DNA from 2 places in the Streptosporangium lutulentum genome. Region 2 is predicted to be linked to the other one. Evidence: riboswitches for the same ligand, from Rfam matches in the RefSeq annotation. Region 2 holds a riboswitch; the other holds the start of a gene.
What was found. Region 2 has a riboswitch for guanidine ahead of J2853_RS08640 (MBL fold metallo-hydrolase). Riboswitches for the same ligand answer to the same signal wherever they lie in the genome.

Region 1: another riboswitch for guanidine. It lies ahead of J2853_RS37530 (DMT family transporter); the one in region 2 lies ahead of J2853_RS08640 (MBL fold metallo-hydrolase).

What each region holds. Positions count from the first base shown of each region.
Region 1 covers NZ_JAUSQU010000001.1:8,298,466-8,313,629, forward strand. The annotation lists gene J2853_RS37475 (dihydrolipoamide acetyltransferase family protein) at 1-754, shown strand, start outside; gene J2853_RS37480 (ABC transporter ATP-binding protein) at 1,605-3,350, shown strand; gene J2853_RS37485 (Dabb family protein) at 3,526-3,825, shown strand; gene J2853_RS37490 (hypothetical protein) at 3,822-4,103, opposite strand; gene J2853_RS37495 (adenylosuccinate synthetase) at 4,100-5,368, opposite strand; gene J2853_RS37500 (hypothetical protein) at 5,418-6,374, opposite strand; gene J2853_RS37505 (lipopolysaccharide kinase InaA family protein) at 6,393-7,379, opposite strand; gene J2853_RS37510 (NUDIX hydrolase) at 7,376-8,110, opposite strand; gene J2853_RS37515 (TIGR03668 family PPOX class F420-dependent oxidoreductase) at 8,303-8,719, opposite strand; gene J2853_RS37520 (acyl-CoA dehydrogenase) at 9,047-10,951, opposite strand; gene J2853_RS37525 (class I SAM-dependent methyltransferase) at 11,229-12,014, shown strand; guanidine-III (ykkC-III) riboswitch at 12,038-12,101, shown strand; gene J2853_RS37530 (DMT family transporter) at 12,127-12,450, shown strand; gene J2853_RS37535 (hypothetical protein) at 12,575-13,039, opposite strand; gene J2853_RS37540 (GNAT family N-acetyltransferase) at 13,274-13,567, shown strand; gene J2853_RS37545 (molybdopterin-containing oxidoreductase family protein) at 13,669-15,164, opposite strand, start outside.
Region 2 covers NZ_JAUSQU010000001.1:2,045,664-2,060,827, reverse strand. The annotation lists gene J2853_RS08660 (SH3 domain-containing protein) at 128-667, shown strand; gene J2853_RS08655 (glycerophosphodiester phosphodiesterase) at 811-1,599, shown strand; gene J2853_RS08650 (VOC family protein) at 1,895-2,326, shown strand; gene J2853_RS08645 (M14 family zinc carboxypeptidase) at 2,654-5,017, shown strand; gene J2853_RS08640 (MBL fold metallo-hydrolase) at 5,127-6,008, opposite strand; guanidine-III (ykkC-III) riboswitch at 6,019-6,085, opposite strand; gene J2853_RS08635 (amylo-alpha-1,6-glucosidase) at 6,165-8,288, opposite strand; gene J2853_RS08630 (LacI family DNA-binding transcriptional regulator) at 8,441-9,478, shown strand; gene J2853_RS08625 (sugar ABC transporter substrate-binding protein) at 9,519-10,760, shown strand; gene J2853_RS08620 (carbohydrate ABC transporter permease) at 10,827-11,900, shown strand; gene J2853_RS08615 (carbohydrate ABC transporter permease) at 11,902-12,801, shown strand; partial or broken gene J2853_RS47780 (MFS transporter) at 12,922-14,028, opposite strand; gene J2853_RS08605 (helix-turn-helix domain-containing protein) at 14,116-14,580, shown strand; gene J2853_RS08600 (ATP-grasp domain-containing protein) at 14,681-15,164, opposite strand, start outside.

The DNA of each region.
Region 1 (15,164 bases), 6.3 Mb from region 2:
CCACTCGGCGCCGAACACCGCCCCCGCCCCGGTGGCGGCGCGGGCCGTTCAGACGGGCGAGGAGCGGATTCCGGTCAAGGGGGTGCGAAAGGCGACCGCGCAGGCCATGGTGGCCTCCGCGTTCACCGCGCCGCACGTCACCGAGTTCCTTCAGGTGGACGTGACCGCGACCATGGAGGCCGTCCAGCGGCTCCGGCAACTGCCCGACTTCGCCGAGGTCAAGGTCTCGCCGCTGCTGCTGGTGGCGAAGGCGGTGCTCGTCGCCGCACGCCGGTATCCGATGATCAACGCGACCTGGGACGAGGCCGGCCAGGAGATCGTGGTCAAGCACTACGTGAACCTCGGCATCGCCGCCGCGACTCCTCGTGGCCTGCTGGTCCCCAACGTCAAGGACGCTCACGCCCTGTCCCTCCCGGACCTGGCCAGAGCCCTGGGCGCCCTCGCGGAAACCGCCAGGGCCGGCCGTACCCAGCCCGCGGACATGGCCGGAGGCACGATCACGATCACCAATGTGGGCGTGTTCGGGGTGGACGCCGGTACTCCGATCCTCAACCCCGGAGAGTCGGCCATTCTGGCTTTCGGTCAGGTCAGGGACATGCCGTGGGTGGTGGACGGGCAGATCGTGCCGCGCAAGGTCTGCACGCTCGCCCTTTCCTTCGATCACCGGATCGTGGACGGCGAACTCGGCTCGCTCTTCCTTCGCGACGTCGGCGCCATGCTTCAGGATCCGCTCCGCATGCTCGCCTGGAGCTGACACACGAGACGGCCCCGCTCACCGGAGCCGACGCGTGAGACCACGAGCCCGTCCCCGCGGCAGGGGGCGGGCTCGCGGCGTCTTCGCCTCCGAGCCCTCGCGGGCGTCTTCGCCCCGGAGTTTTCAGGGACGTTTCCGCGTCGGTGTTCCGGCCGTGCGCGAAGGCCGCCGGGCACCGGACGACCGGGTTCGCCGGGACCGTGCGGCCCAGGCCGGCCGAGGTTCCCGGCGGACCTCGATATGCCGTTCTCCGGCGTTGTTTTATTTACTGACCCGGTGCCGATTTCCGCGGCGGAAACCAAGAAGTCCCTCCAGGGCGCTTGGGTGCGATCGGCGTGCCGTATGCGGGGGAAGCTCTTCCATCAATTGTGAAAATACCCCCTTGGGTCTCCCCTGAATCTTTCTTTAAGCTTCAACTTCTTAGGTAAAATATTTGAAAGAATGCCGCGATGTAGTTTTGGGAGAGTTTACCTAGGTCAACATCGAGGGCTTATTGGAATGGGCGGTTAAAACATTCTCGATGCGCGCTGTATTAGCCTATTTGTCAGGGTATAAGTGCTATTGTCATGGTTGGCAAGGGCACAAAAGATCAGTTCGAGGGGGGAACGCAATGACTTTCACCAAGGTCTTCCCGACCCGTGACCCGTGGGGCTGGGGCTGGCGTCGCCGCGGCGGCTGTGGATGCCGTCGCCGCCGCTGGGGCGGATGGTGGTAACCAGTTCCAAATGAGAGCCGACGGGTCAAACCGTCGGCTCTCACTTCTTGAGAGGCCCGTCGTCTCTTGAGGGGCCCGTCGTCTTCGGCAGGTCGCGTCAACGAGGAAGAACCGAGCGAGGGGGAACTAAAACCAATGGTTCAGCCACCTCCGGTCGCGCCGGCGGTTTCCGTCCGGAAGACCTTCCGGCAGTTCTGGCCCTACACCGGCGGCGTTCGCAGATTTTTCGTGGTCGGTGTTCTCTTCGCGCTCGTGGCGGCCGTCTGCGAGGTCGCCTCGATTGCGTTGTTCGGATTCATTACCGACGAGGTGCTCAGCCGTCAGTCACTGGAAGCGTTCTGGGTTCCCGCACTCGCCTGGCTGGGGCTCGCGGTCGTCGCCGGGCTCGCCTCCTTCGTCGGCGCCTACGCCACCGCCGTGGGAGGGGAGCGCTTTCTGCTGGGGTTGCGGGACAACGTGTTCGCCCACCTCCAGACGCTCACCCCCGACTTCTTCGACAACCGCCGTCTGGGCGACCTGATGGCCCGGCTCACCGACGACATCGAGGCCATCGAGGAACTGGTCGGATCCGGCCTCGTCCGGCTCTTCATGACGGTCGCCAGCGTGGTCTTCTTCGCCGGGGCGGCCTTCTACATCCGATGGGACCTGGCGCTGGTGACGTTCGTGATGGTCCCGGCGTTCCTGCTGGTCTCCAAGTTCTTCGCGGCGAAGTTCAGGAGCGCCGCCGCGCGCGAGCGGCTCAGCAACGGCACGATGAACAGCGTCATCGAGGAGAGCCTGGCCAACCAGACCCTGGTCCAGGCCTACAACCGTCAGAAGGCCGAGGCCGAAAGGCTGCACGACGAGGGCGGCACCTGGTTGCAGGCCAACGTGGCCCAGGCCCGGCTGTCCGCACTGTACGGGCCGGTCGCCCAGGTCCTCCAGACCATCTGCCTGCTCGTCATCCTCGGAGTCGGCGCATGGGAGATCGTGGAGGGCCGTCTCACCATCGGCGGGCTGCTCGCCTTCGCCGCCTACGTCGCCTATCTCTACCCGGCGGTCCAGAACCTCGGGCAGATCGCGCTCACCGTCTCCGAGGCGGCGGCGGGCTCCGACCGCGTCGTGGAGATCCTGCGGATCCGGCCCACCGTCACCGACCGCGACGCGGCGGCTCAGCCGGAGACGCGAGGTCGCGGCCGGGTCGAGTTCGCCGACGTCGGCTTCACCTACCCCAACAGATCCAGGCCCACCCTGCGGAACCTGTCCTTCCGCGCCGATCCGGGCGAGCTCATCGTGTGCACCGGACCGAGCGGGGCGGGCAAGTCCACCCTCGCCAAACTCCTCCTCCGGTTCTACGACCCCGACACCGGGCACATCCTTCTCGACGGAGTGGACATCCGCGACATGTCACGCAAGACACTCCGCGAGAACATCACCATCCTCCAGCAGGAGAGCCTGCTCTTCTCCGGGACGGTGCGCGACAACATCGCCTACGGCCGCCCGGAGGCCGACATGGACGACATCGTCCAAGCCGCGATCATGGCCGACGTGCACGACTTCATCGGCACGCTGCCCCAGCAGTACGACACACCTCTCGGGCAACGCGGCCGGCTCGTCTCCGGCGGGCAGCGACAGCGAATCGCCTTCGCCCGGGCGATCCTGCGCGACTCTCCGGTGCTCGTCCTCGACGAGCCGATGACCGGACTCGACTCACCCACCGCGGCACGAATCATGGAACCCCTCAAACGGCTCATGTCCGGCCGTACGACCATCCTCATCACGCACGACCTTCGCCTCATCCCCGAAACGGCACGCACGATCGTGCTCGGCCCCGCCCAGGACCCCGAGCCGATAAGGATCGAGCCCGTCAAGCCCCACGGCACGCCCTCACACCGCGTCTGAGGGCGACCCGAATCGGGCGGGCCTCCGAGGGACGACCCGGGGGCCGCCCGAAGGAGACGATCCGGGGAAGACCGGCCGGAGGGGCGGTCCGGGCGGGACGATCTGAGGCGGTCCCGCCGTCGAGGCTTCCCGTGATTGGCCGTACTCTGGCCGGGCATCCGACGAAGGGAAGATCATGTTCAGGCATGTCGTGCTGTTCACCTGGACCGAAGAGGCCACCGACGAGCAGAAGGCCAGGGTCGTGGCCGAACTCGGCAAACTGCCCGGGGCGATCCCGGAAATCCGCGCCTACACCCTCGGCGCGGACGCGGGTGTGAACCCCGGCAACCACGAGTTCGCGGTCGTCGCGGACTTCGACGACGTCGAGGACTTCCTGGCCTATCGCGACCACCCCTTGCACCAGGCCGTGATCATCGAGTACATCAAGCCGATCCTGGCGTCCCGGGCGGCCGTGCAGTTCGCCTTCCAGGCCTAGACCTCAGGCGGGTTGTTCTCGCGGTGGATCAGGCGGTCGTCCGACACCTGTCCGCGCTTGGGCGCCATCACGATGCTCAACACGACCCCGACGGCACCGACGATCATGAAAATCAGGCCGATGACGTCGATGTGCACGTTCTCGCCGAGAACATCGGGTTCGATGGCGAACCGGAGGATGGCGCCGAGCGTGAGAAAGAAGATGCTGACCCCGACACCCACTGGATCCTCCGGTTGAGAATTGACGACCAGGTAAAGGGAGCGTGCGAGATTGGTCATACCCTCTCGTGCGTGATCACACCACCGGGATTCGGGCCGGTGCTCCGATTTCCAGGCCGGAGGCCGGGGCCCGCGCGGGTGAACAAGACCTTGTCCGCGGCGGCCGGTCCCGAGGAGCCCAGGCAGACCGGGATCCCCAGGGCCTCGGTCACGGCCGCGGGCCAGTCGTCGACGCCGTCGGCATAGCGGGGCCGGGCCGTCCGCAGCCGATCGGTCAGCCTGGCCTGCCGGTCGAGGTCGCCCGCCGTACCCACCGGAAGCTCGCCGAGGTCGTAGGAGACGCACATCCGCGACACCGGCGCGTCCAGGTGGGTGAGCGCGAGCGCGTCGGCCCCGCCGGCGACCGCGAGGGCGTAGCGGTGGGCCACCGCGTCGAAGTGACCCACGCGGAAAGGGCCCTGCCAGGGGCCGGTCCCGTTGTGGGCCTCGGTCACCTCGATCGCGGGGTCCTCGGTGACCAGCGGACCGGGCCCGTGCCGGGGGGTGTGGGTGCGCAGCACGCCGAGCCGTACGGCCCCCGCCCCGTCGAGCAGGGTCAGCGCGTTGGCGAAGGTCGTCGTGCTCCAGGTGGTGTAGGGGTGGAAGCCGTGCCACTCGTCGAGCAGCACGCCCTGCGCCCCCTCGAAGACCACCGGCCGCCTGCGCAGCAGCGCGGTCGTGAACGAGGAGTCCACGAGGATCACCCGTTCGGCGAACGCCCGGTAGGCCGCGACGCAGTCATCCACGGGCGGCCCCGTCACTTCCAGCGTCTCGCGGAGCGCGTGCAGCTTGCGGGCGAGCCGGGCGGGACTCTCGCAGTCACCGGCCGTCGGCGCGAGCTCGGGATGGGCCAGGGCGTAGGCCATGGTCTCGCCGACGCCCATCCCGCACGACCCGTGCCGGTCCGCGGCCCGCGCCAGCTCCCGGGCCCGCCCCGCCGCCACGTGGTACGGCGTGGCGAGCAACGCGTCCCTGTCCACGGTGAGCAGCCCGAACGGGTCCGGAACGCCCAGTTCGCACAGGTGGGCGGCCTCCGCGGTCAGCGCCAGCGGGTCCACGACCATGAACCGGGATAAATGAGTCGGAACGCCCCTGAGCGTTCCCGATCCGAACTGGGCGAACGTGTGATGCCGCCCGTCGGGCAGGACGACGTTGTGCGCCGCCTGCCCGCCCCCGTTGAACCTGACGACCGCCTGGACGGGCTCCCGGGCGCAGAGCCAGTCCACGACGGTTCCCTTGCCCGCGTCGCCGTACCCGAGGTCGACCACGATCACGTGCTCACGCATGACGCCTTCGCCTTCGCTGGAACCCGCGGCTTTCGGGCCGGGGAGGACGTCAAAGCCTGATCACGCCGCTCTTGCCGCCGAGGCCCAGGTCGTCGGCCACCACGAGGGTGCCCCGATCGAGCTTGGCGAGGGCCCTGCCCACCGCGGCCCCGGCGGACGAGCCGAGCTCGTCGAGATCGTCCAGCCCCTCCCGCAGGCCGATGGCATCCTCGCCGAGGCCGACGGTGAGCGCGATGATCTCGCAGACCGCGTCCAGGTCGTCCAGCTCCAGCACGTTCTGGCCGAGCAACGCGCGCCAGGCGGACAGCATCTGATCGTCGCCCGCGTAGCTCGCCCCGGCCGGGAGGATGTAGTAGACGTCGTACATCCTGGTCAGCTCGGCGATGATCTCCTTGGTCGGGATGTCCTGCCGGAGCCTGTCGCCGACGACCTTGCCGACCTCGCGGCGCTTGACCTTCGGGTACGGCATCTCGTCGCCGATGATGAAAAGGTAGCCCCGGCGCCCCCGCTTCTCGAAGCAGTCGATCGCGGTGTGCTTGGCCATGAAATACATGGCCAGCTCGTACGACTCGGTCCTCTGGCCGCCGCCCCCGCCCTCAAGCAGGATCTTCCCGAGGTGCTCGTCCATCCGGTTGTCGGATTCGAACTGGCCGACCTGCAGCGGGGCCCGGTCGCAGGTGGCGTCGCCGATCGCGCCGAAAAGGATCTGCGGGTCGGTGGCGTAGCCCTTGCGGAGCAACAGGCCGAGCAGGTCGGGCAGCTTGGTCTGGAGCGTGCGGGGCACTCCGCCCATGGAGCCGGTCACGTCGAAGAGGACGGCGACGGCCAGCGTGTTGGGGTGCTCGGCGGAGTCGCGGCTCTCGCGGATCGTCACGCCGAGCGGATCGAGATCGGGGTGAACGGTGCGGGCGCCGCCGTCGCTGTAGGCGAAGGCGCTGGTGCCCTTGGCCGCGCGGTAGCTCGCGGCGGCGGAGTAGACGTCGGTGGACCAGATTCCGCTTCCCATGAGGGATGTCTCCTGTGATCAGAGGTGAAGGGGCCGGTGCTTCCTGGGGCCGTACAGGTCGTCGAGCAGCTCGTCGAGCTCGCCGAGCAGCCGCCAGGCGTCGCCCGGCGGGCTCACCAGGCTTCCCCGGACGAAGTGGCGGACAGGGGTGGGGACGTGATCGCCCATGAGGGCGGCCACACAGCGGGTGGCGAGGTGGATGTCGGTGGCCTGGGTGGCGGGCTTCTTGGAGAGGACCTCGGCCGGATAGTCGTTGCGATGCCTGGCCACGAGGGCGGTGAGCGGGCTGCCTATGGGGACCGACTGGCCCCAGTCGACGAGCACCAGGCCGTGATCGACCGGGTGGACCAGCACGTGGTGCCCGAACACCGCGCCGTGCACGACCCCGGCCCTGTGGGCCAGCCCGATCGCCACGAGCAGCCGCCGCCAGATCCACGCCACGTCCTTCGGGTCGAGCACCGGCCGCCGGCGTGCGATCTCGGCGAGGCTCACGAACCCGTCCGGCACCCGGCTGATCACGTTCGCCTGCCGTTCGACCCCGTTCGAACGGTGCCGGAACGACTCCACCAGCCGGGGCACGTACGGCAGGAACAGCGGGTCGCCGTCCCGCTCGATCGTTTTGAGCGCGTCGGCCTCGCGTCGCATGAGGTCGTTGTCCGCGTGGCTGTGCGGAAGCTTGAGCAACGTGTCGTCGCCGCTGTCGTACAGCACGGCCGACGCGCCCCGCCGGAAGACGGCTCCGATCCGGTAGGTCCCCCGCCTGGTGGTGATCACCGTCTCGCCGCCCCGGGCGGTTCCCTTCTCGCCGTCCTGGCCCCGGACGTGTGCCGCCCACAGCTCGGCCAGCTTGGCGAAGGCCGCGGCGGCGTCCGGTCCCGGCGCGAGGTCGGGATGGAGCAGCCGGGCCAGCCGCCGGTATCTCCGGATCGGAGAGTCACCGCCGAACAGGTCGTCCGGCGTGCGTGCGGTGGCCACCAGGGTGATCGCCTCGGCGGTCGTGGTCATCTGACCTCCTCCTCTCGCGCGGGCCGTAGCAGTGCGGGGTGAAGAAGCCGGGCGTCACCGGCCCGGTAGAGCTTGGCGCGGGGCCCGCCCCTGGCGCCGCCGCTCTCGGTGGTCTCTCCGGTGCTCTCCACGAACCCGGGCACCGAGAGGATCTTGCGGTGGAAGTTGCCCGCGTGCAGCGGCACGCCCCAGACCGTCTCGTAGACGGCCCGCAGCTCGGAGATCGTGAACCTCTCGCCCGCGAACGCGGTGGCCAGCGGCGTGTACTCCAGCTTGTCGCGTGCGCGCTCCAGGCCGTTCCCGAGGATGCGCTCGTGGTCGAACGCGAGCTCCGGCAGCCGGTCGGCCCGATGCCAGGCGGCGTCCGCCGCGTCCGAGCCCGCCCGGGGATCGGGCAGGCCGGGTGCGAAGGCCAGGTAGGAGATCGACACGACCCGCATGCGCGGATCCCGTTCGGGGGCCCCGTAGCTGGCGAGCTGCTCGATGTGCACTCGCTCGGCGAGCCCCGTCTCCTCGGCCAGCTCCCGCGCCGCGGCCTCCGGCAGATCCTCCCCGGGCCGGATGAATCCGCCCGGCAACGCCCACCGCCCCGCGTAGGGCTGCTCGCCCCGCTGGACCAGCAGCACGTGCAGCTCACCTCCGCGAATGGTCAGCGCCACCACGTCGACCGTCACCGCGACCGCCGGATAGGCGCGCGGGTCGTAGCCGGCCAGGAACTCGGATTCATTCATCACATGTCCTTCTCATATTGAGACAATCTCAGTATGAGAATAACAGGAGGCAGATGTCAATGCCCCGATCCGGTCCGGCAGGGATCTTCAGGTGTGCGGGGCCGTCCGGACGGGGTGTCAAGGACCGGCTCGGGCGGGTGAGGCTGCTCCGGCGAGGATCGAGCGGTGTGTGAAGGGGCAGGTCAGGTGGGCCTACAGGCCCGTATAGGACCATCCCGTCCAGGATTCCACCGCGATGAGGATCACCGGCCCCTGGGGAGGCCGGGCGCGGTACTGCGCGTAGCGCTCGGCCAGGCGGGCGAGGGCTCGCCGCCGGGCCTCACCGTCTTCGACGATCCGGGCTCTCCCGTCGACGCGGACCCACCACAATTGTGACCAGTCGTCGTCGTAGTGATCCACCAGGAGGCACACCCGGTCATTGGCCGCGATGTTGCGCAGGCGACGGAGGTTCGGCGTGCGCTTCGGCTTGTGATCGATCGCGAAGGCGACCGTGTCGCCGTCCAGGTCGAAGGTGACGGGCACCAGATGGGGCGTGCCGAGTTCGTCGGCCGTGGCGAGCCGGGCGACCCGAGCCGCCCCGAACCTCGCACGCGCCTCGGCCTCGTCCATCAGCCCATTGAACCAAGAGGCTCCCGGGCGAGGTGCGCCCGATCGGTGGTTTGCCTCCTGCTTGTAATACGAACGTATTACGTCAGGGAATGGGTGGAGGCGGCACTCGCCGGACAGGACGCCGTGGTTCCCATCAGTGTGATCATGGCTGCGGTCACGGAGTACCAGCACCGGCGGGCGTCGTGACCGTTCCAGGATGAGTGCCGTCCGAAGGCGACGCGCACAGCCGTGCAGAGAAAGACCGGAAACGGGTGAGGGGCGGTTCTGCGAACAGAACCGCCCCTCACCCGTCAGCCTGCCGCGGGAGCGGGTGGCCGGGCGGGAAAATCAGAAGGCCTCTTCGGGCAGTTCCATCAGGTCCTGGTCGGTGGCGTCCAGCGTGCGGCGTTCGGCGGCGATGCGAGGCAGGACGGTCTGGGCGAAGAACGAGGCCGCGGCGACCTTGCCGGTGTAGAAGGCCTTGTCGCCCCGGCCGGTGCCCGAGTCCGGCACGCTCTGGCCCGTGCCCGAGTCCGGCACGCTCTGGCCCGTGCCCGAGTCCGGCACGACGGAGGCGGAGCCCAGGGCGGCCAGGGCCACCTCGGCCTGGCGCAGCAGCAGCCAGCCGATCACCACGTCGCCGAGGGCGAGCAGGAACCTGGTGGTGTTGAGGCCGACCTTGTAGACCTCCTTCGGGGCCTCCAGCGAGCTGATCGCCCAGCCCGCCATGGTGTCGGCCATGGCCTTGACCTCGTCGGCGGCCTCGGCGAGGAGCTTGCGCTCCTCCTTCAGGCGGCCGTTGCCCGCGTCGGAGGCGGCGAAGGACTTGACGTCGCCGTACAGCGAGCCGAGGGCGGCGCCCTGGTTGCGCAGGATCTTGCGGAAGAACAGGTCCAGGCCCTGGATCGCGGTGGTGCCCTCGTAGAGAGAGTCGATCTTGGCGTCTCTGATGTACTGCTCGATCGGGTATTCCTGGAGGTAACCCGAGCCGCCCAGGGTCTGCAGCGAGCGGGCCAGCAGCTCGTAGGAGCGCTCGGAGCCGACACCCTTGACCAGGGGGAGCAGCAGGTCGTTCATCGCCTCGGCGTGCTCGTCCCTGCGGCCCTCGTGCTCGGCGATCAGCACGTCGTCCTGGTAGGTGGCGGTGAGCAGGACCAGTGCCCGCATGCCCTCGACGTACGACTTCTGGAGCATCAGCTCACGACGGACGTCCGGGTGGTGGGTGATGGTCACCCGGGGGGCCGACTTGTCGGTCATCTGGGTGAGGTCGGCGCCCTGCACCCGCTCCTTGGCATAGGAGAGCGCGTTCAGATAGCCGGTGGAGAGCGTGGCGATCGCCTTGGTGCCCACCATCATCCGGGCGTGCTCGATGATCATGAACATCTGCTTGATGCCCTCGTGGACGTCGCCGATCAGCGTGCCCACGGCGGGGTGCTTGTCGCCGAAGGTGAGCTCGCAGGTCGTGGAGACCTTCAGGCCCATCTTCTTCTCGACGTTGGTGACGTAGACGCCGTTGCGGTCGCCGAGCTCGCCGGTCTCCAGGTCCACGTGGTACTTCGAGACCAGGAACATCGACAGGCCCTTGGTGCCGACGCCGTGCCCCTCGGGGCGGGCCAGCACCAGGTGGAAGATGTTGTCGCTCAGGTCGTGCTCGGCGCTGGTGATGAAGCGCTTGACGCCCTCGATGTGCCAGGTGCCGTCGTCCTGCCGTACGGCCTTCGCGCGACCCGCGCCCACGTCCGAGCCGGCGTCCGGCTCGGTGAGCACCATGGTGGCGCCCCACTGCTTCTCGATGGCCAGCTCGGCGTAACGCCTCTGGTCCTCGGTGCCGATCGTGTGCATCACGTGGGCGAAGGCCGGTCCGCTGGAGTACATCCAGATGGCCGGGTTCGAGCCGAGGATCATCTCCGCGAGAGCCCAGTTCACGCTGCTGGGCAGGCCGGGGCCGCCCATCTCGACGGGGAGGCCGATGTTGGTCCAGCCGGCGTCGCGGTAGGCGGCGAAGGACTTCTTGAAGCCCTCCGGCATCGTCACCGAGCTCGTGGCGGGGTCGAACACCGGCGGCTTGCGGTCGCCCTCCTCGAAGGAGTCGGCGAGCACGCCCGTGGACAGGCGGTCGACCTCTTCGAGGAGGCTCCGCACCACGTCCTCGTCCAGGTCGGGATAGCGGCCGGTGCCCAGGATCTCCCGGCGTCCAAGCAACTCGAAGAGATTGAACTCCAGGTCACGGACGTTGCTCTTGTAGTGGCCCATGGGGTCTGCTCCTTGAAACCGGGGGAACCGGGACTCTTTCCGTACTCACCAGTAACCTTACCCGCAATGCTACCCGCCAGTAACCCGTAGAAAACTGTTCAAGTGGGATGTTCGCCACACAATCCGAGGGGGCCCGACTGCCTGGACAGGAGTCACGGAGTGGCTACTCGGGGTGGCCGTGACCTGCGGTGAAGAGGGAAGGTCGTACCGGCGATCCCGGGTTCTCCGACGGCCTGTTCGCGGCCTCCGCCGGGGGGCGTCGCACTAGGCTCGCCACATGGACGAACAGTGGCGGGCCGACCTCGCGGGATGGGGGATTCCCGAGGAGATCGCGGCGACGGCTCCGGCCGACCCGTGGGGCCATTCGCCGGCGCGCTTCGCCGAACGGACCGATCGCGCCCTCGCCGACCCCGAGGGTCCGACCCTGGCGCGGGTCGCCGAGGCGCTTCCGCCGGGCGGAAGCGTGCTGGACGTGGGCGCGGGCACCGGGGCGGCCTCGCTGCCGCTGGCCACGAGCATGGGAGAGCTGATCGCGGTGGACCCCTCCGCCGCGATGCTGGCCGAGCTGACGTCCCGGGCCGACGAACTGGGCGTCCCCACCCGGATCATCACCGGCCGCTGGCCCGACGTCGCGGCCGAGACTCCGGCGGCGGACGTCGCGGTCTCCGCGCATGTCGTCTACAACGTGCCCGACCTATCCGATTTCCTCGCCGAACTGTCCGCCCACGCCCGCCGCCGGGTCGTCCTGGAGCTCACCGAGCGGCATCCGATGAGCTGGCTCACCCCCCTCTGGCAGCACTTTCACGGCATCACCCGCCCCACGCGTCCCACGGTCCACGATGTGATCGCCGCGGCGGAGGCGCTCGGACATGAGGTCCGCCACGAGCGACGCCTGGCGCCGCTGACCCGCTTCGCCCATCTGGAGGAGCTGGCCGAGAGCGCCTGCCGGAGGCTCTGCCTCGGCCAGGACCGGGCCGAGGAGGTGATCGCGGCGGTGATCGAGCTGGATCTGTGGCCGCTGCCCCGCGACCAGTGGTTCACGCTCTGGTGGGAATCAATGTGAGACGCGCTTCGTTCTGACAACAGAGCACCCATCAGGGATGGCTCCCGGACGAGACGCGCCGTACCCGGTCTGAAAAGACGACGCTCCTTATAGGTCCCTAGAAGGAGTCGTCATGGCCTGGGTCATCATCGTCATCGCCGGTCTGTTCGAGGTCGCGATGGCGTACTCGCTCAAGATGAGCAACGGGTTCTCCGTGCTGCTGCCGAGCGCCGGATTCCTGGTCTTCGCCTTCCTGAGCTTCGCCCTGCTCGCGATGGGCCTCGGAAGCCTGGAGATCGGTACGGCCTACGCCGTCTGGACCGGCATCGGCGCCGTCGGCACCGCCACGCTCGGAATGCTCGTCCTGGGCGACGACGTGTCGTTCCTCAAGATCGCCTCGATCCTGCTCATCGTCGCGGGCATCGTCGGGCTCAACCTCGCCGGCGGCGGGCACTGACGCGAAGCGCCGGGGTAGAGGGTTCGGACGGCCGGTGGGGCGCGGGGCCCCTACCGGAAGGATGCTCTGGGAAGCGTGCTGCGGGCGGTGAGCATCGGCGCGTCCGCGTGTGCCCCGGCGCCGTTCAGCGGCCGGGAGGCAGGGAGGACCGGCCTCGTCCCCTGAAGGCCAGAGCCGTGACCGCCGTGATCAGGTAGACCACGACCCCGCCCTGGAGCGCGTCCAGCGCCGCGCCGAACACGCCCTCGCCGTCGAGGATGAGCTGTACCGGATACATGAGTGCCGCGGCGCCGAGCGCGGGGTAGAGGGAGAACCTCCAGGGGCGGCGCCCGGCCCAGAGCCGGGCCTGCCGGGTCACCCGGTCCCCGGCGTCGGGCTTGCTGACCGAACCGATGGCTGCGATGAGCGCGAACAGGCCGATGCCGACCGTCATCGCCCAGGTCAGATCGGCGCTTCCCGTGAGCGCGCCCAAGCCGAAACTGGTGACCGCGACCGCGCCGCCGGTCACCGCGGCCGCCTTCCAGGGAGCTCCGCGCAGGGCCGCTCCGGCGAGGGACATCTCGTCATGTCGAGTCAGTTCGTCTTTCATGCCACCAGGTTGCCCTCTCCGGCCCCCCGCGCACATCGGGGAGCAACCCTGGTTGTTCCCAGGGTTGCCGCATCGGGGACCGGCACGGAACCGGCGACCCGCGGTCGTGACGACCTCGCCGAATCGGCAAGCGGTTCGGAGCCCCGGTCGCCGCGCTCGCGTCTCGGGATCCTCTTCGGTCGTGGCCGGTCCGCCGGGTCAAGGGCCCGTTTCCCGCTGGATAGGTTGGTCGGCATGTCAGTGGATTTCCGTATCGCCCGTGCCGAAGACGTCCCGCTCATCGTGGCCATGCTCGCCGACGACGCCATCGCCGCCGCCCGCCAGGGGGCCTTCGGCGACGAGCACCGGGCCGCCTTCGAGATCATCGACGCCGACCCCAACAACGAGCTGATCGTCGCGGAGCTGGACGGCGAGGTCGTGGGCACCATGCAGCTCACCTACATCCCCGGTATCTCCCGCCGCGGCGCGCTCCGGATGCAGATCGAGGCGGCTTCACCGCGTCCCACGAGGGATACAAGCTCGCGCTGAGCTGATCGTCACGCCCGGCTGCCGCGGGCGGGAGAACACGCCGGTCGGCTCCTGACCGGTGGATCAGGAGCCGGAGGCGCTCAGCACCGTCAGGTCCCTCATCAAGAAGGACAAGGACTGATCTCGACCAGGTTGTCGTGGTAGACGGCGCCCCGGCCCATGTCGGCGTCGCGTTCGTCCACGACCGCGTTCGCCGTCGAGCCTCCCGGGCTCAGCTTGCGCCAGTGTCCCTTGGTGGAGGCCACCACGCCGGGCTGCACCTTCTCGCTGACCTCCACCACGGCCTCGAACCCGCCGTTGTCGTTGAACACCCGGGCCCGCTGCCCGTCGCTCAGATCCCGTCGCGAGGCGTCCTCGGGATTGATCAGGACCCGGGGCCCCTTCGAGCGCCGCAGCAGCTCGGGGTTGTTGCCGAAGGTGGTGTTGAGGAACATGTGAGAGGCCGGGGTGATCAGCGCCAGCGGATAGGCCCCGCGCTCGGCCGAGGCCGTGTGCGAGGGGACGTAGGCGGGGTCCGAACCGAACTCCATCCTCCCCGAGGGCGTCGGGAAGCCGTCGGTGAAGGGCACGAACGGCTGCGGAACGTTGAGCCGGACCCACCCCTCCTTGCGCAGCCGGTCCACCGTGATGCCCGTCAGCGACGGGTGGCCGGAGGAGAGGAGCTGCTCGGCCAGCTCCAGGTCGGAGTCGTACAGGGACGGTTCGGTGAGACCCATGTGCCGGGCCAGGCGGCGGAACGTCTCCGCGGTGGACAGGCACTCGCCCGGCGGTTCGACGGCGGGCTCGTTCCACATCAGATACATGTGCCCGTAGCCCGCGTGCAGGTCGGTGTGCTCGATCTGCATGGTCGCGGGCAGCACGATGTCGGCGTAGTCCACGGTGTCGGTCGGGAACTGCTCCATCACGACCGTGAACAGGTCCTCGCGCAGCAGCTTCTCGCGGATGCGGTTCTGGTCGGAGGTGGAGCCCATCGGGTTGGCCGCGTACACCCACAGGCATTTCACCGACTCGTCCAGCCCCTCGGCCAGCCGGGTCATGGGAAGCGTGCGGACCGGTTCGGCCAGCAGGTCGTCGCGGGTGTCGATGTTCAGGTGGATGTGCCCGCTGGTGGAGTAGGCGATCCCGCCGCCGGGGTGGCGCCAGTCGCCGGTCACCCCGGGGATGGCGGCGATCGTGCGCATCGCGGTTCCGCCGCCCGCGTGCCGCTGGATGCCCATCGTGGTCCGGATGCCGGTGGGCCGGGTGTGCGCCAGCCGTACGCCCAGGGCTCGGATGTCCGCCTCGGGCAGCCCGGTGATCTCCGCCACGCGCTCCGGGGGATACCGCAGGATCTCCGCCCGGAGGTTCTCCCAGCCGTTCGTGTGGTTGTCCAGGTAGTCCCGGTCCTCCATCCCCTCGGAGAGGACGACGTTCATCAGCCCGAGCGCGAGGGCGGCGTCGGTGCCGGGCCGGATCGGCAGGTGCTCGTCGGCCTGCTCGGCGGTCCGGGTGCGGATCGGGTCGATCGCCACCACGTGCGCCCCGTCCGCGCGGGCGTCCTGGATGAACTTCCAGAGATGGTGGCCGCTGGTCAGCGTGTTCGTGCCCCAGAGCAGGA
Region 2 (15,164 bases):
GTCAAGCGCCGAGACTTGACCGTCCGGGAGCTTCACCAAGCGGACGTGATGCGAATCGAAGGGAGTCATCGTGCTCGAAAAACAAATCCCGACCACATTGACCTTATTTGTCATCACAGCCTGGTTCGTGTCCTTCGGCACGCCGGCCAAAGCCGCCCCCCAGCCCCTGCCCTCCGGCACTGAGAGCCGTCCCGCGCTCACCTGTTCCTACCGGGTCGCGCACGTGCGGGCGAACAGCTTCCTCAACGTCCGCTCGTCCGCCGCCCTGCGCTCTCACCGCGTCGGCAAGCTCAAGGTGTCCGACGGACGCTTCGCCGGCGCGTGCCGGCCCACCAACGGCTGGGTGGCGGTCAACTCCTCCCGAGGCAAACCCGGCTGGGCCTCCGGCGAATACCTACGGAAAACGAAGGACGCTCCCTCCTCCGGCACGGAGAGCCGCCCTGCCCTCTCGTGTACCTACCGGGTCGCGCACATGCGGGCGAACGGCTTCCTCAACGTCCGCTCGTCCGCCGCACGTCACTCCTCCCTTGTCGGCAAGCTCAAGGTGTCCGACGGACGCTTCGCCGGCGCGTGCCAACCCACCAACGGCTGGGTGGCGGTCAACTCCTCCCAAGGCAAACCCGGCTGGGCCTCCGCCAAATACCTACGGAAAGTGACCGGGAAGTAGTCGTGGGGTGGCCCGCTCCCGGCCCTCGGCGAACTCCACCGGCCGGGGGCGGGAAATCTCAGACATGCGACGCACGGAGGCGGGGCATCGACCGTCGTCATCGAATTCCGAAGGCCGGACCGGCATCGACCCTCACCCCGTGGGTGCGAAGGACCGCGAAGATCTCGTTGCTGTCGGTCCTGGCGGTGGGCGGAACGGGGGAAGCCCACGGTGTCGCCCTGCCGGATCCGTCCCGTTGTTCGACGCCCGGCATCGTGTCCCACCGGGGCTATTGGGTCAAAGGAGTGGAGAACACCGTCAAGGCGCTCGATCAGGCGCTCGACGCGGGCTCCGAGCAGGTCGAGTTCGACGTACATTTCACCAGGGACCACCATCCGGTGCTGATGCACGACGCCCTGGTCGACAGGACCACGACGGGCACGGGCCGGATCTCCGGCATGACACTGGCGCAGTTTCGCAGACTCCGCACCACGGACGGTCAACGCCCGCCGACCCTGTCCGAAGCCTTCACGCTCGCCAGGGGCAGAGCCGAGGAGGTTCTGGTCGAGCTCAAGGCGGTACCCGACGCTCAGGACCTGCGTTCCCTGAAAAGGGACTATCACCGGTTCGACGCCTACAGGTGGGCGAGCCTGATGTCGTTCTCCCTGCCGGCCCTGAAAGCCGTCACATCCGTCCCCGCCCGTAAAGGCCTGCTGACGACGACCGCACCGCCGCTCACACTCGCCAGGAAGTTCTCCTTCGCGGGGGTCAGGTACGACAGGCTGACCAGGGAACTGACCCGCGAATACCTCGACCACGGCGTGGCCGTCTACGCGTGGACACCCGACGACCCGAGCACGTGGGAACGGCTGGCGAGTTACGGAGTCGACCGCGTCATCACCAACGAGACGTCCGCCTATCTGGCCTGGTCCCGGGAAGCATGCGAACCGTAGAGGCGCGAAGCACCCGGCGTCGCCTGTGGGCCGCTCCGCACACGGCGCCGTGAAGCTCCACCGCACCGCTCCGCGAACATCCGCACCTGGCCGCCTCGGCGCCGGTGCGGGTGTTTTTCGCGGGGTTGCTCCTATCTGAGTGCCTGCTACCCTTGCACCTCCATATGTGAATGGGTGTTCGAGTGTCGTAGCCCGGTGATGTCCGATGCGCGCTCGGCGCCGGCCGCGGGTTCCGAGTGGACGAAACCGGTCCGAACGCGACACCCCGGCAGGGCACTCGGAAAGGAAGCGCGGCATGAGCGAGGCGACCACGGGAACGCTGCATCATGTCGAGCTCTGGGTGCCCGACCTTCCGCGAGCCATCGCCAGTTGGGGATGGCTGCTGGGCGAGCTGGGCTATGTCCTCTTCCAGAACTGGAGCGACGGGCGTAGCTGGCGGCTCGGCTCCACCTATCTGGTCTTCGAGCAGTCGCCCGACCTCAGCGCCGGCGAACACGAGCGGCGCCGTCCCGGGCTGAACCACCTCGCCTTCCATGTCGAGAGCCGGGACATGGTCGACACCCTGGCCGAGCACGCGCCGCGGCACGGCTGGACCCTGCTGTTTCCCGAGCGTCACCCCCACGCCGGCGGCGAGCACCACTACGCCGCCTACCTGGAGGACGTCGACGGATTCGAGGTCGAGCTCATCGCTCCCGCGACACCGGATGGAAGCCGCCGCCCCGAGTGAGAACGGGCAGCGCGACACGCTGCCCGGAAGGAAAAGTCCGGAGCCTCACGGGCGAAGCCCGCGGTTCCGTGCCGCGAAACGAAGCGATCCATTCACCAAGAGTGATCATTGGATTCGGTTGTATACATACACCGGTTTAGGTCTTGACGAATATTCACTTCCTGATCAAGACTGCACCGTCTGCGTGTTTCCTGCCGGAATGCCCCCGCTCCGGCCAAGCACGCCAACTGGAGGAATCTTTTGAGGAGTTCTCACAGTGGCAGGAGAGCCGGCCGTGTCGCGGCCGCACTCGTCCTACCCATTGTCCTCACGTTCAACACGCTCCCCGTGCTCGCCGACCCGGCGCCCTCGTCCAGCGAGGTCGCACCCGACCGGCAGTCCAGCACGACTCAGAACGGTGTCGCCCTGCTGCGCATCGTCGTTCCCGACCAGGCCCGCCTGGACGTTCTCAACTCCATGGGTATCGACCTGGCGGAGTACAAGAAGGACGTCGCCGACGGAATCGAGGTGCACGCCGTACTCAGCCCCCAGGAGGCGCAGGATCTGCGTGACCTGGGATTCGACGTGCGCGGCGCCATCTCCGACCAGACCGATCTCGCCGAGAACAAGGCCGAGCGGCAGGCGGCTCAGTCGCTGGCCGCCGCGGTGGCGGGCGAGGCCGACAAGCTGACCCCGCTGCGCGCCGAGTGGTTCGACAGCACCGACAACCAGCGCTTCCTGTCGGTGGAGGTCAAGTCGAGCGCGACCGACGCGGAGACCGTGCTCACCGCCACCTGGGACAGCGGCCGCAAGACCGCCCCGGACTCCGGTGGCACCGCGACGATGTCGCGGTTCACCGACGCGGGCCAGTACATGTACCACCGGTTCAACTCTCCGGTGACGGTTGCCGGGACCCCCACCACGGTCACGATCACGAGCAACCACGGCACCTCGATCACGGTTCCGGTCACCAAGTGGCTGGGTGACAAGCGCAAGGCTCCGAACAAGCACTACGTCTCGGACTTCGTCGACCACTATATGGACCCGACCGAGCTCACCGGCCGGATCACCTCCCTCGCCAGGCAGTTCCCGCAGATCTCGGAGATCGTCGACCTGCCCAACAAGACGAACGGCTACCGCCGGGCGGCTCAGGCGCAGTTCGGCACCGCCGCGGCGAGCACGTTCTACGTGACCTCCAAGGCGTACGGCTCCGAAGGCGGCAACGACCTCAGCGTGGCGCTGGTGAAGCCGGACGTCGCCTCCAGCCCGCTCTCCGTGAAGGTCACCGGCAAGGACGTCGTGGTCAGCCTGGCCACGAACGAGTCCGCCGCGATCAGCAGCACCTCCCGTCAGGTGGTGGACGCGCTCGGCGCGGACGCCGCGGCGTCGGCGCTGCTGACCGCCTCCACCTACCGCGGCAACGCGGGTGGGGGCGTGGTCGCCGCGGCGACGGCGACGAAGCTGAGCGACAACCTGAAGGCACCGGCGACCGTCTCGCGCGCGCCGTTCCAGCAGAAGGTGCTGCGCATCGGCAAGAAGCGCGACGGCTCCAAGGTCGGTGTGTACCTCTACTGCCAGGAGCACGCCCGCGAGTGGGTCACCCCGCTGGTCTGCACGGAGACCGCCGAGCGGCTTCTGCGCAACTACTCTCGCGACGCGCAGACCCGGAAGCTGGTCGACAACCTCGACATCTTCATCATGCCGGTGGTCAACCCCGACGGCGGGCACTACAGCTTCTACGACTACAACATGCAGCGCAAGAACATGACCAACCACTGCCCCGCCACCTCCGGGGACCCGGGATCGCGTAACTCCTGGGGCGTGGACCTGAACCGCAACTTCACCGTCGGCTCCGCCTTCGACGGATACGACGGCGCCTCGACGACGAGCTGCACCAGCGGCACGTTCGCCGGCCCGGCCGAGCTGTCCGAGCCGGAGGCGAAGAACGAGGTCTGGCTCACCGAGAAGTACCCGAACATCAAGTTCGCGATGAACACGCACTCCTACGGCGGCTACTTCATGTGGCCTCCGGGTGCCTACAAGGCCGCCGGGCGCGAGCTGCTGCCGCGGGTCGACTACGGCACGGAGAACTTCTTCTGGGACGCCTCCAGCCACATCCTCTCCGCGGTGCAGTCCTACCGCGGTACGGCGATCTGGCCCGGGCGCACCGGTCCGGTCCCGGACGTTCTGTACTCGGCGGCCGGTAACAGCGCCGACGAGCACTGGTTCAACCGCGGCATCATGGGCTGGGACTTCGAGGTCGGCGCCGACCTCTACAACCCGGAGACCAAGCAGTTCCAGGCCGTCGGCTTCCAGCCGGACTTCGCCGAGGGTCACGAGGAGGCGATGGAGTTCGCCTCCGGCCAGATCGGCATCCTCGAGACCGCCCTGGCCTTCTCCGCCGACGACAAGGCTCCCAAGTCGAAGCTGGAGGTGACCGGCCGGACCGACACCTCGGCCACGTTCACCTTCTCGGTCAACGAGCCGGCGAACATCTACTACACGCTGGACGGCAGCCGGCCGACGCTGAGCTCCCCCAAGCTCGTCTCCTCGGGGATGCGTGAGGGATCGCAGCAGCTCACGGTCAACAAGAGCACCCAGGTTCGCTGGTTCTCGATCGACATCGCCAGCAACGTGGAGAACAACTACAAGCCGAACGGCAACAGCAACAACTACAAGCAGGAAAAGGTCGAGGTTCGCAAGGTGCGGTAGTTCGCACTGAGAACGAACAGGCGGCCGCCGGTCTTCGGACCGGCGGCCGCCGCGTCTTCTCATCGCCCTTTTTCGGGTTTTGACCCGGATGATCCTGCGCGCGTTCCGCTTACCCGTCCCTGCGGCAGATGACGAAGTCGGGGAAGACGTGCCGGCCGGGCCGGTCTCCGACCTCGTCGATCGCCTTGCGAACGTCCAGCAACTGGCCCACCGTCATCTGCAGAGGCGGCTCGTCGGGCTGGTAGGTGGTGAAGACGGGGTAGTCCTCCCCCGGCCGGCCGGTCATCTCGATATGGCAGCCGAGGACGTGGGTGACCGGCCGGGTACCGGCGAACTCGATCAGGCGATCGACGGTGCGGCCGAAGGCGGCCCAGTCCTGGACGTACAGCCGGCCCGGATAGACCGTGTCCCCGGTGAGCAGGAATCCGGTGTGGGGGTCGTAGAACGTGACGGCCGCCTCATGGTGCCCGGGGCCGGCGAAGCACTCCAGCACCCGGCCGCCGAGGTCGACCCGGGCCACCCGGCCGGGATCGTCGCCGAACCCGAAATACGCCCAGGCGCTCTCCAGCTTCGCGTCCACGACGACGGTGCCGGGGCGGCCGGCGAACTGACCGTCGCCCGCGACGTGGTCGCCGTGGGGATGCGTGTGGAGGACGAGCAGTTCGTAGCCGTCCCGGGGATGGTCGCCGAGCCGGCGCTCGACCAGTTCGTCGACGACCCGGCGCAGGGGGAAGAACTCGGCGGACTCGGTGGCACCGGTGTCGATGAGTACGGCCCGGGCGTCGCCGAACAGCAGGAACATGAACGGCGCCTCGTAGTTGACCGCCATGTTCTGCCGCAGGATGAATGTGCGGGAGTCGTAGGCGTGCACCTGGATGTCGGGGTCGGTGTTGTGCTTCGCCGACTCCGAGCCGTGGATCCACCTGACGTCCAGCGCGCGGGGCCGGGGACCCTCGGAGGTGAAGCCGGTCAACGATGCGCTCGAATCCATGAGGCCTCCTGGTGCGTCGTCCTGGCAGGCCGGGTACGGCGCACGTCTCGTCCGGAAAGGCACGGGTGAGCCTTCGAGCGCAAAATACCATCAGGAGGAATCGACCGGCTCCGACGGATCAGGGGCTCACGACCGCCACGTGGCGTCCGCGGGAGATCAGCCGTTTCCCACGAGCTCGGTGCAGATCCCGGCGGGGAGGCCGCTCACGCTGACCGCGCCGTCCCGGTCGACCGCGACGTCCACCTCTTTCGCCGCCACCCGCAGTCCCCGCACGGACACCTCGCCGAGCGGCGCTCCGGCGAGAGGCCGCAGCAGCACGCGACCGGCGGGCACGTCGGGGTAGAGACCCACGGCGGCGTGCATGATCGTGATCGCGGCGGCGGCGGACCACGCCTGCGGACGGCAGGCGGCCGGGTACGGCATGGGCCGGCCGACCGACCCCCGGGCGTCGCCGGCGAACAGTTCCGGCAACCGGTAGTCGAACGTCTCCCCCGCCGCGAGCAGCCCCTCGGCGAGGGTTCCCGCCTGGGCGCCGAACCCGGCGCGCGCCAGGCCCGCGATCACGATCGCCGTGTCGTGCGCCCAGATGGAGCCGCAGTGGTAGGACATCGGGTTGAACCCGCCCTCCCGCGACGACATCGTACGAAGCCCGAAGCCGTCGGCCATCTCGGGCGAGACCAGCAGCTCGGCGACCGCGGCCGACTCCTCGTCCGAGAGCAGGCCGGTGCCCAGCAGGTGGCCGATGTTGCTGGTCAGGGCGTCCACGGGGCGACCGTTCCCGTCGAGGGCGAGCGCCGGGAACCTCCCGTGCGGGCCGTCCACCCAGAAGCGGGCGCGGAACCGCTCGGCCAGGGTGTCCGCGCGGTCGCGCCAGCGCGCCGCGCCGGGGCGCCCGAACGCCTCCAGCAGCGCCGCCCCGTGCCGGGCCGCCTGGTAGGCGTAGCCCTGCACCTCGACCAGGGCGATGGGAGGCTCGGCCTGGTGCCCGTCGCGGAACCGCACGGCGTCTCCCGAGTCCTTCCACCCCTGGTTGGCCAGTCCGTGGGCGCGGGTGCCGAGATACTTGACGAATCCGCCGCCGCCCGCGTCCGTGTGCTCGCCGAGCCAGCCCAGGGCGGCCTCCAGATACGGCATCAGCGCCGCCACCTGGTGCTCGGGCAGGCCCCAGCGCCACGCGTCGTGGAGCAGGCTGATCCACAGGGGGGTGGCGTCGATGGTGCCGTAGTAGGCGGCCGGCAGGCGCAGGTCGTTGCCGGGCAGGGCGAACTCGTGCCGCCGCAGCTCGTGCATGATCTTGCCGGGCGCCTCGCCCGAGTCGGGGTCGACCCGGGTTCCCTGGCGGCGCGCGAGAACCCGCAGGGTGCCCGCGGCCAGTTCGGTGCCGAGGGGGAGGAGCATGCGGGCGGCCCAGATGCTGTCGCGCCCGAAGAGGGTCAGGAACCAGGGCACGCCCGCGCCGAGGAAGGTGTCGCCGGGGGCGCTCGCCTCGGCGAGCCGCAGAGACCGCAGGTCGTCGAGCGACTGTTCCAGCAACCGCGTCAGACGGTGATCGGCGACGACCTGGGGACGGCTCCACTCGACGGCGCGGGCGGGTGCGACCACGACGGCTTCGGGGTCGTCGATCACGGCATTCCAGCGCAGCACGGTTCGCCCGCCCGGGGGCAGCGTGACCTCCCATCGCAACCACGCCGTCTCCCCCGGTTCGGCCTTCGCGTCCTCACCGGTCACGGTGACCCCGATGCGGCCCGACCGCCAGGACAGCTCGCCGGGCCCGCTGATCACGGCGGGGGCGGGGACGGTGTCGCCACCGGACTTCACCACCTCGATGGGGGCGAAGTCGCAGCTCAGTTTCAGGGTGACGGCGGCGGTCACGGCCACCGAGGCGGTGGAGACGATCTCGACGTGCTCGCTCAGGGCGCCGGGGGTGACCCGACGGGTCCGGTTGATCCGCACCGTGGGGTCGGCGCGGCGGTCGCCCAGCCACCGCGGCAGCGAGACGAATCGGGCACCGCCGGGTCCGTCGGGGGCGTAGCCGACGGCCTCGGGCTCGCGTCCGTCCACTTCCAGCTTGACCTGCGATAATGCTCTTGAGTCGGCGTGGAAGAGACCCTGGACCCCGGCGGGGCGGATCTGCCCGTCGGCGTCGCCCAACGCGGTCGTCGGGGCCAGAACGGTGCTGACGAGGTCATGCAGCAGCGGCTGCGGGCGGTATGCCGTTTCGGGAGCGGTCATCCCGGTGGCAGCCGCGCCTCCCGGCTCGGGAAGGGTTTCGACGAGCACGATGGCTCCCAGGGGTAAGGGGGCCGACGCAGTCTTGACAGAGGAGCGCCGGAGGTGCACATTGCAGAACGCTTCTTTTACTTGAACGATCCAATTATGCCTCATCTGGCTTTGAACGTTCAAATTTCAGAAAGGCGAGGATGGCTCAGAAGGTGACGATCACCGATGTCGCGCGGCACGCCAAGGTGTCCCGCCAGACGGTGTCGAACGTGATCAACGCGCCGGAGCTGGTCCGCGAGGGCACCCGGCGCCGGGTGCTGGAGTCGATCGAGGCACTCGGCTACCGCGCCAGCCAGGCCGCCCGGCAGATGCGCACCGGAAGGTCCCGGCTGATCGCCACGCGCATCGAACCGGCCGAGGACGGCATCAACGGCACGATCCACGACCGGTTCCTGCACGGACTCACCGAGTCGGCCGCCGGGTTCGGCTACCGCGTGCTGCTCTACACCGCCCACGACGACCAGTCCGAGATCGCCGCCGTCGACGACCTGCTCGCGGCGTACGAACCGGACGCCTTCGTGCTCACCGGCACCCACCACGGCGACGTGCGCACCGCGTGGCTGGCCGAACGGCGGTTGCCGTTCGTCACCTTCGGACGCCCCTGGAGCATGCCGGAGGGGCCGAGCCACCCGTGGGTCGACGTGGACGGCGCCGCGGGCACCGCCGCGGCCACCCGTCATCTCCTCGACACGGGCCATCGGCGCATCGGCTTCATCGGCTGGCCGACCGGCTCCGGCGTCGGAGACGACCGCCGGGCCGGCTGGGCGCGGACGCTCGCCGCGGCGGGAGTGGATCCGGCCGGCCTGGACCGCACGACGGACGACGGCGTGGCCACCGGCGAGAAGGCGGCAGGTGACCTGCTCGACGCCGACCGCCCGGCGACCGCGCTGCTATGCGCGAGCGACTCGCTCGCGCTGGGCGCTTCGCACGCGGCCCTCTCCCGCGGCGGCGGATGGCGCGCGGACGGCGGAGGCGGCACGCCGATCGCGGTGATCGGCTTCGACGACACGTCCGTGGCCAGGGCGACGGGGCTCACCAGCGTCAGCCAGCCGCTGTCCGAGGCCGCGGCCTGCTGCGTCGCGCTGCTCGCGCGCATCCTCGACGGCGACGAGGCGAGCGCCGGCGAGGACGGGTCCGCCACCACGCGGGTGCTTCTCCAGCCCTCACTGGTCAGGCGCCAGTCGGCGTGACCTGCGGCAGCCGTACACCACCTACCGGAGGGGAGTTCCGATGAGACGCGGCAAGCTCCGCGACGCCGCTGTCGGCCTGACCGTCTGCGGCGCGTTTCTCTCCTCGGCGGCCTGTGGCGGCTTCGACGACGGGCGGCCGACCCGGCAGAGCAGCGGGCCCGCCGCGCTGCGAATTCTCATCGGCTCCTCCGGCGACACCGAGACCACCGCGGTACGGCGGGCCGCGGACGCCTGGGCCAGGTCCTCGGGCAACACCGCGACGGTCACGCCCGCGCAGGAGATCGCCCAGCAGCTCGGCCAGTCCTTCGCCGGCGACAACCCTCCCGACGTGTTCTACGTCGACGCCTCCCGCTTCGCCGACTACGCGAGCGTCGGCGCGCTGGAACCGTACGGGGACAGGATCTCCGACCCGGCGGACTTCTACGGGAGCCTGCGGAGCGCCTTCACCTACGACGGCGTGTTCTACTGCGCGCCGAAGGACTTCTCCACCCTGGCGCTGGCCGTCAACGAGGACCTGTGGAAGAGGGCCGGGCTGTCCGGCGCCGACGTGCCCGCCACGTGGGAGCAACTCACCTCGGTGAGCGAGAGGATCAAGGCGAAGGGGATCGTCCCGCTGGTGGTCGGGGACACCCGTGACCGGATCGGCGCCTTCATGGTGCAGGCCGGCGGCTGGATCGTCAGCCCGGACGGCAGGCGAGCCGTCGCCGACAGCCCGGAGAACCTTGAGGCTCTGAGCTACGTCCAAGGGCTGCTCAAGGCCGGACTCGCCCGGTACCCGCAAAGTCTCGACGCCGGATGGGGCGGCGAGGCGTTCGGCAGGGGCAAGGCCGCGATGACCGTCGAGGGCAACTGGATCAGGGGCGCGCTGAAGGCCGACTACCCCGGCGTCAGGTATTCGGTGCACGAGCTGCCCGCCGGCCCCGGAGGCAGGGGCACCCTCGCCTTCACCAACTGCTGGGGCATCGCCGCCAAGAGCAGGTACAAGAAGGCGGCGATCGGCTTCGTCGAGGCGATGACCACGGCGAACCAGCAGCTGGCCTTCGCCCGGGCATTCGGCACCATGCCCTCCCGGCAGTCGGCCAGAGACGCCTTCACCAGGGAGTTCCCGCAAGACACCCCGTTCCTGAACGGCGCCCAATACGCCCGGGGCCCGGTCAAGGCCCCGAAGATGGAGAGTGTGCTGGCCGACTTCGACACCGGCCTCCAACAGCTCGCCTCGACGGCGCCCCAGACGATCCTGAAGCGCCTGCAGAAGAACACCCGGGCCGCCCTCGGCGACTGACCCCGGCAGAAAGGACGGCACCCGGCTCCCACGGGCCGGGATCGTTCCAAGCGGAAGGACGTCGACGTGGCCGACACGACGATGCGGGCGTCTCGCCGCCGGTTCACCGCCGCCACCGGGGAGAGCGTCGCGGGCTGGCTCTTCGTGGCGCCGGTCGTGACGATTCTCGGCCTGTTCCTGCTGCTGCCGATCCTGATGGCGCTCTGGGTGAGCCTCACCGACTGGAACGGCCAGGGCAGCCCGTTCCGCGCCGGGGTGCCCTACGTCGGGCTCGGCAACTACACCCGGCTGTTCACCGAGGACAGCCTGGCCCGCCAGGACTTCATGACCAGCATCCGCAACAACTTCTACTACGTGGTGATCGTCGTGCCGGCGCAGACCGTACTGGCGCTCGGCCTCGCCCTGATCGTCAACAACAGGCTGCTCCGGGGCAGGACGTTCTTCCGCACCGCGTTCTTCTTCCCCTCGGTCACCAGCTCGGTGGCGATGAGCGTGGTCTTCCTGTTCATCTTCTCCACCTCCGGCGCGGCCACCCGGCTGCTCCAGCTGTTCGGCGTCGACGGCCCGCAGTGGTTCGCCGACCCCCGAGGCGTGCTGCACCTGCTGCTCGGCCGCGCCGGCCTGGTCGATCCGGAGGCGCCACCCGTCGCGCTGACCGGCGGTGGGTGGCTCGGGCTGTCGTGGTGGGAGTGGCTGTCCGGTCCCAGCGTGGCGATGACCACGATCATCATGCTGGTCATATGGACCACTTCCGGCACGTTCATGCTGATGTTCCTCGCCGCGCTCCAGGACATCCCGGTGGCGCTGGAGGAGGCGAGCATGATCGACGGGGCCGGCTGGTGGCAGCGCCTGCGGCACGTGACCCTGCCGGTGCTCAAGCCGGCGCTCTTCCTGGTGCTGACGCTCGGCCTGATCGCCACCTGGCAGGTCTTCGACCAGGTGTACGTGATGAGCCAGGGCAATCCGGCGAAGACCACGCTGACCCCGGCCTACCTGTCCTACCAGACCGCCTTCCGCGACTTCGAGTACGGCACCGGCACGGCGATCTCGTTCGTGCTCTTCCTGATCATCGTGATCCTGACGCTGGCCCAGCGCCGGGTGATGCGCGAGCGCCGCCCGGCGCGAACGGGGAGAACGTGACATGACCAGGGTCACAAATCCGAACGCGGCCCCTGCGGCCACCGCCCGGCCGCGGAGCCCGGGGCCGGGTGCGAGGTCACTGGCCTCCACCTTCGGCGGCTACGCCGTCCTGGTGTTCTTCGCGCTGGTCTTCCTGTACCCGTTCGTCATCCAGATCGCGAACTCCTTCAAGACCGAGCCCGACGCGACGGCCAACCCGCTCTCGCCGCTGCCCGACCCGATCACGCTCGCCGGCTACGAGCGGGTGTTCCTCGGCACCGGCATGCCGCTCTGGCTCGGCAACTCGCTGGTGGTGACGCTCGTCGTCACCGCCGGCCGGATCTTTCTGGACTCGATGGCCGGCTACGCGCTCGCCCGGCTCCGCTTCCGCGGGCGGCGGGCGCTGTTCTCGGCCGTCATCGCGGTGATGGCCGTACCGGGCGTGGTTTTGTTCATCCCGAAGTTCCTCGTGCTCAACCAACTCGGGCTGTACGACAGCTACACCGCGCTGATCCTGCCGGTGCTCGTGGACGCGGCGGGTGTCTTCATCATGAAGCAGTTCTTCGAGTCCATCCCGGTCAGCGTGGAGGAGGCCGCGCGCATCGACGGCGCCGGGGTGTTCCGCACCTTCTGGTCGGTCGTGCTGCCCATGGCGCGCCCGGCTCTGATCACGCTGACCATCATCTCCTTCCAGGGCACGTGGAACGAGTTTCCGCACACCCTGGTGGCGGTGCAGAGCCCCGACCTGTTCACCCTGCCGCGCGGGCTCGCCGACCTGGTCTCCGGATCTCTCGGCGAGGGCACCCGGTATCCACTCAAACTGGGCGCCGCGGTACTCGCCACGATTCCGGTCGCGATCATCTTCGTGATCTTCCAGCGCTACTTCGTCCGCGGCGCCAACGAAGGCGCCGAGAAGGGCTGAGCCGCCTGTTGAGGCACCCCCGGTGAGTTGCGGCGGCACCCCGACCGGCAGGTGATCGGCGCCTTCGGCCAGGGGGCCCGGAACCAGGCAGAAAGTGAGGACGGCGGCTACCGCCGCGACCGCGCAGGCCACGTTGAGGGCGATGGGCAGGCTGAACGCGCTCAGGGCGGGGCCGGCCAACGCGCCGACCGTCGACGCGGCGGCCTCGGCGGTGATGAACACCGCGCCGACACGGCCAAGGAGCGCCACCGGGGTGGACCGCTGCAGCCAGGTCTGCAGGGCGACGATCACCGTGACCGCGGGAATCCCGAGGAGGACCGCCGCGAGCAGCGCCACGGGCAAGGACCGGGCGTTGAACATCAGAAAGAACGCGCCGGCGACGAGAATCTGGCCGGCGGCGACCGTCGTCCGGACGGGCAGGCGCTCGACGATCCTTCCGCTGATCGGGGCGCCGATCAGGAAACCGGCGCTCAGCGCCGACAGCAGCCAGCCGACCTGCGTGCTGCCCCCGAGGGAGGAGACCCCGAACGGCACCAGCAGTGCCGTGAGCGCCGCGTTCGCCAGAAGGTAGACGCCGTTGGCGACCAGCAGGGCCCGGGTGGCGGCGGCCCGCCCGACGTGGCGCAGCCCGTCCCTCAACTCGGCGAGCACGCGCTGGGAGAGCTCCCGGCGATGAGGATGTGGCCGGGTGAACCCGATCGCCACGGCGGATATCAGGTAGCCGACGAGGGCGACGGTGATGGCCGCGTCGATGCCGAAGACAGCGAACAGCAGGCCACCGAGCGGGGCCGCGCCCAGCCCGATGACACCGGAGGTGAAGGAGTTCAGGGCGTTAGCACTGGTCAGCAAGGGGCCTGTGCCCACGACGGCAGGTGTGTACGCTTGGGCCGCCGGACGGAATAGCACCCCCACGATGCCCTCGCCGAACACCGCCAGATAGACGATCCAGACCGTGTCGGGGGTGCGGGTGAGGAACAACAGGGAGATGACCGCCACGTGAGCGACGCCGGTGAGAAACATCAGGCGCCGGCGATCCCAACGATCGGCCAGCACCCCGGCGAACGGCCCCAGCAGCAGAACCGGAAGATACTCGGCGGCCAGGGTGAGCCCGGTCGCGAATATCGATCCGGTCACCGCGTAAACATGGGCGGGGACCGCGACCACCAGAAGGTTGGCACTGAAGACGGCAGCCGCCCGCGCTACCCAGAGCAGTCGAAAGTCCCGCACTCGTAAGGCCCGCAGCACAGCTTCCCCCCTTCAGGACTATCCTGTGAAGAGAGAAACAGGATCAAACTATTCTGTCAAGATAGGATCATGGATCACGCCGAACTGGGCCAGCGCCTGCGCTCCCGCCGTGCCGCGCTCGGCCGGACCGTCGCCTCCGTCGCCGCCGAGGCCGCACTGTCGGTGCCGTACGTGGCCAATCTGGAGAACGGCCGGGGCAACCCCACCGTCTCCGCCCTCGACCGGCTCGCCGAAGCGCTCGGCACCCGCCTGACCGTCACCCTCGCCGACCCCGACAGCGGTTCCGGGGAACCGCCTCCACCACCCGCGCTCCTCGGCTTCACCCGGACCCGCTATTTCCGCCGGGAGGCCGGCAGGCTGGCCACGTCACTCGGGGAGGAGCCGCATCATGTCCGGAGCCGTCTAATCGACGCACTGGCCGCCGTCGCCCGCGGCCTGGGACGCGACGACCTGTCCGAACGCGACTGGCAGCGTCTCCTCGACACCATGATCCTCATCATCGCCCACCCCACCGAACCCTCTCCGATGACGTGAGCCTCAAAGGTGCCGGGTCCAGAATGTGGTCTTCGACCGTTCTTACCGGCGCATTCCCCCTCTACCGGTAAGAACGGTGCGCCGGAAGCCCGGGCACCGCTCATCCGGGCGGGCGAGGCGCCGATCCCAGCAGGAGCTCCGCCAGGGCCCGGGTGACGCCCGACTCCCCCGTTCTTCGTTCGACGGCGGCGAACATGGGTGAGGGGTTGCACTCCAGCAGCGCGAAGGTGCCGTCGTCCCGGCGGCGGATGTCGATGCCGGTGAACACCATCTCGCACGCCTCGGTCGCCCGGAGGCACGCGTCTCGCTCCTCCTCACTGGGCGGGGCCGGAAACACCGCGGTCTCCGCGCCCCGGTAGTCGAGCTCGTCGGAGACGATCTCGTACGAGGCGACCACCTTGCCCGCGACGACGTACACCCGCAGGTTGCGCCCGGAAACCTCCTCCTGGAACAGCACGGGGGCGCCGGCGAGCAGGCCGAGCCGCTCCGGAAGCAGGTCACCCTCCGTCACGCGGCGGCACAGGGCTCCTCCCGCGACGGGTTTGTAGACGATCGGCCCGCCGATGCTCCGGGCGAAGTCGGCG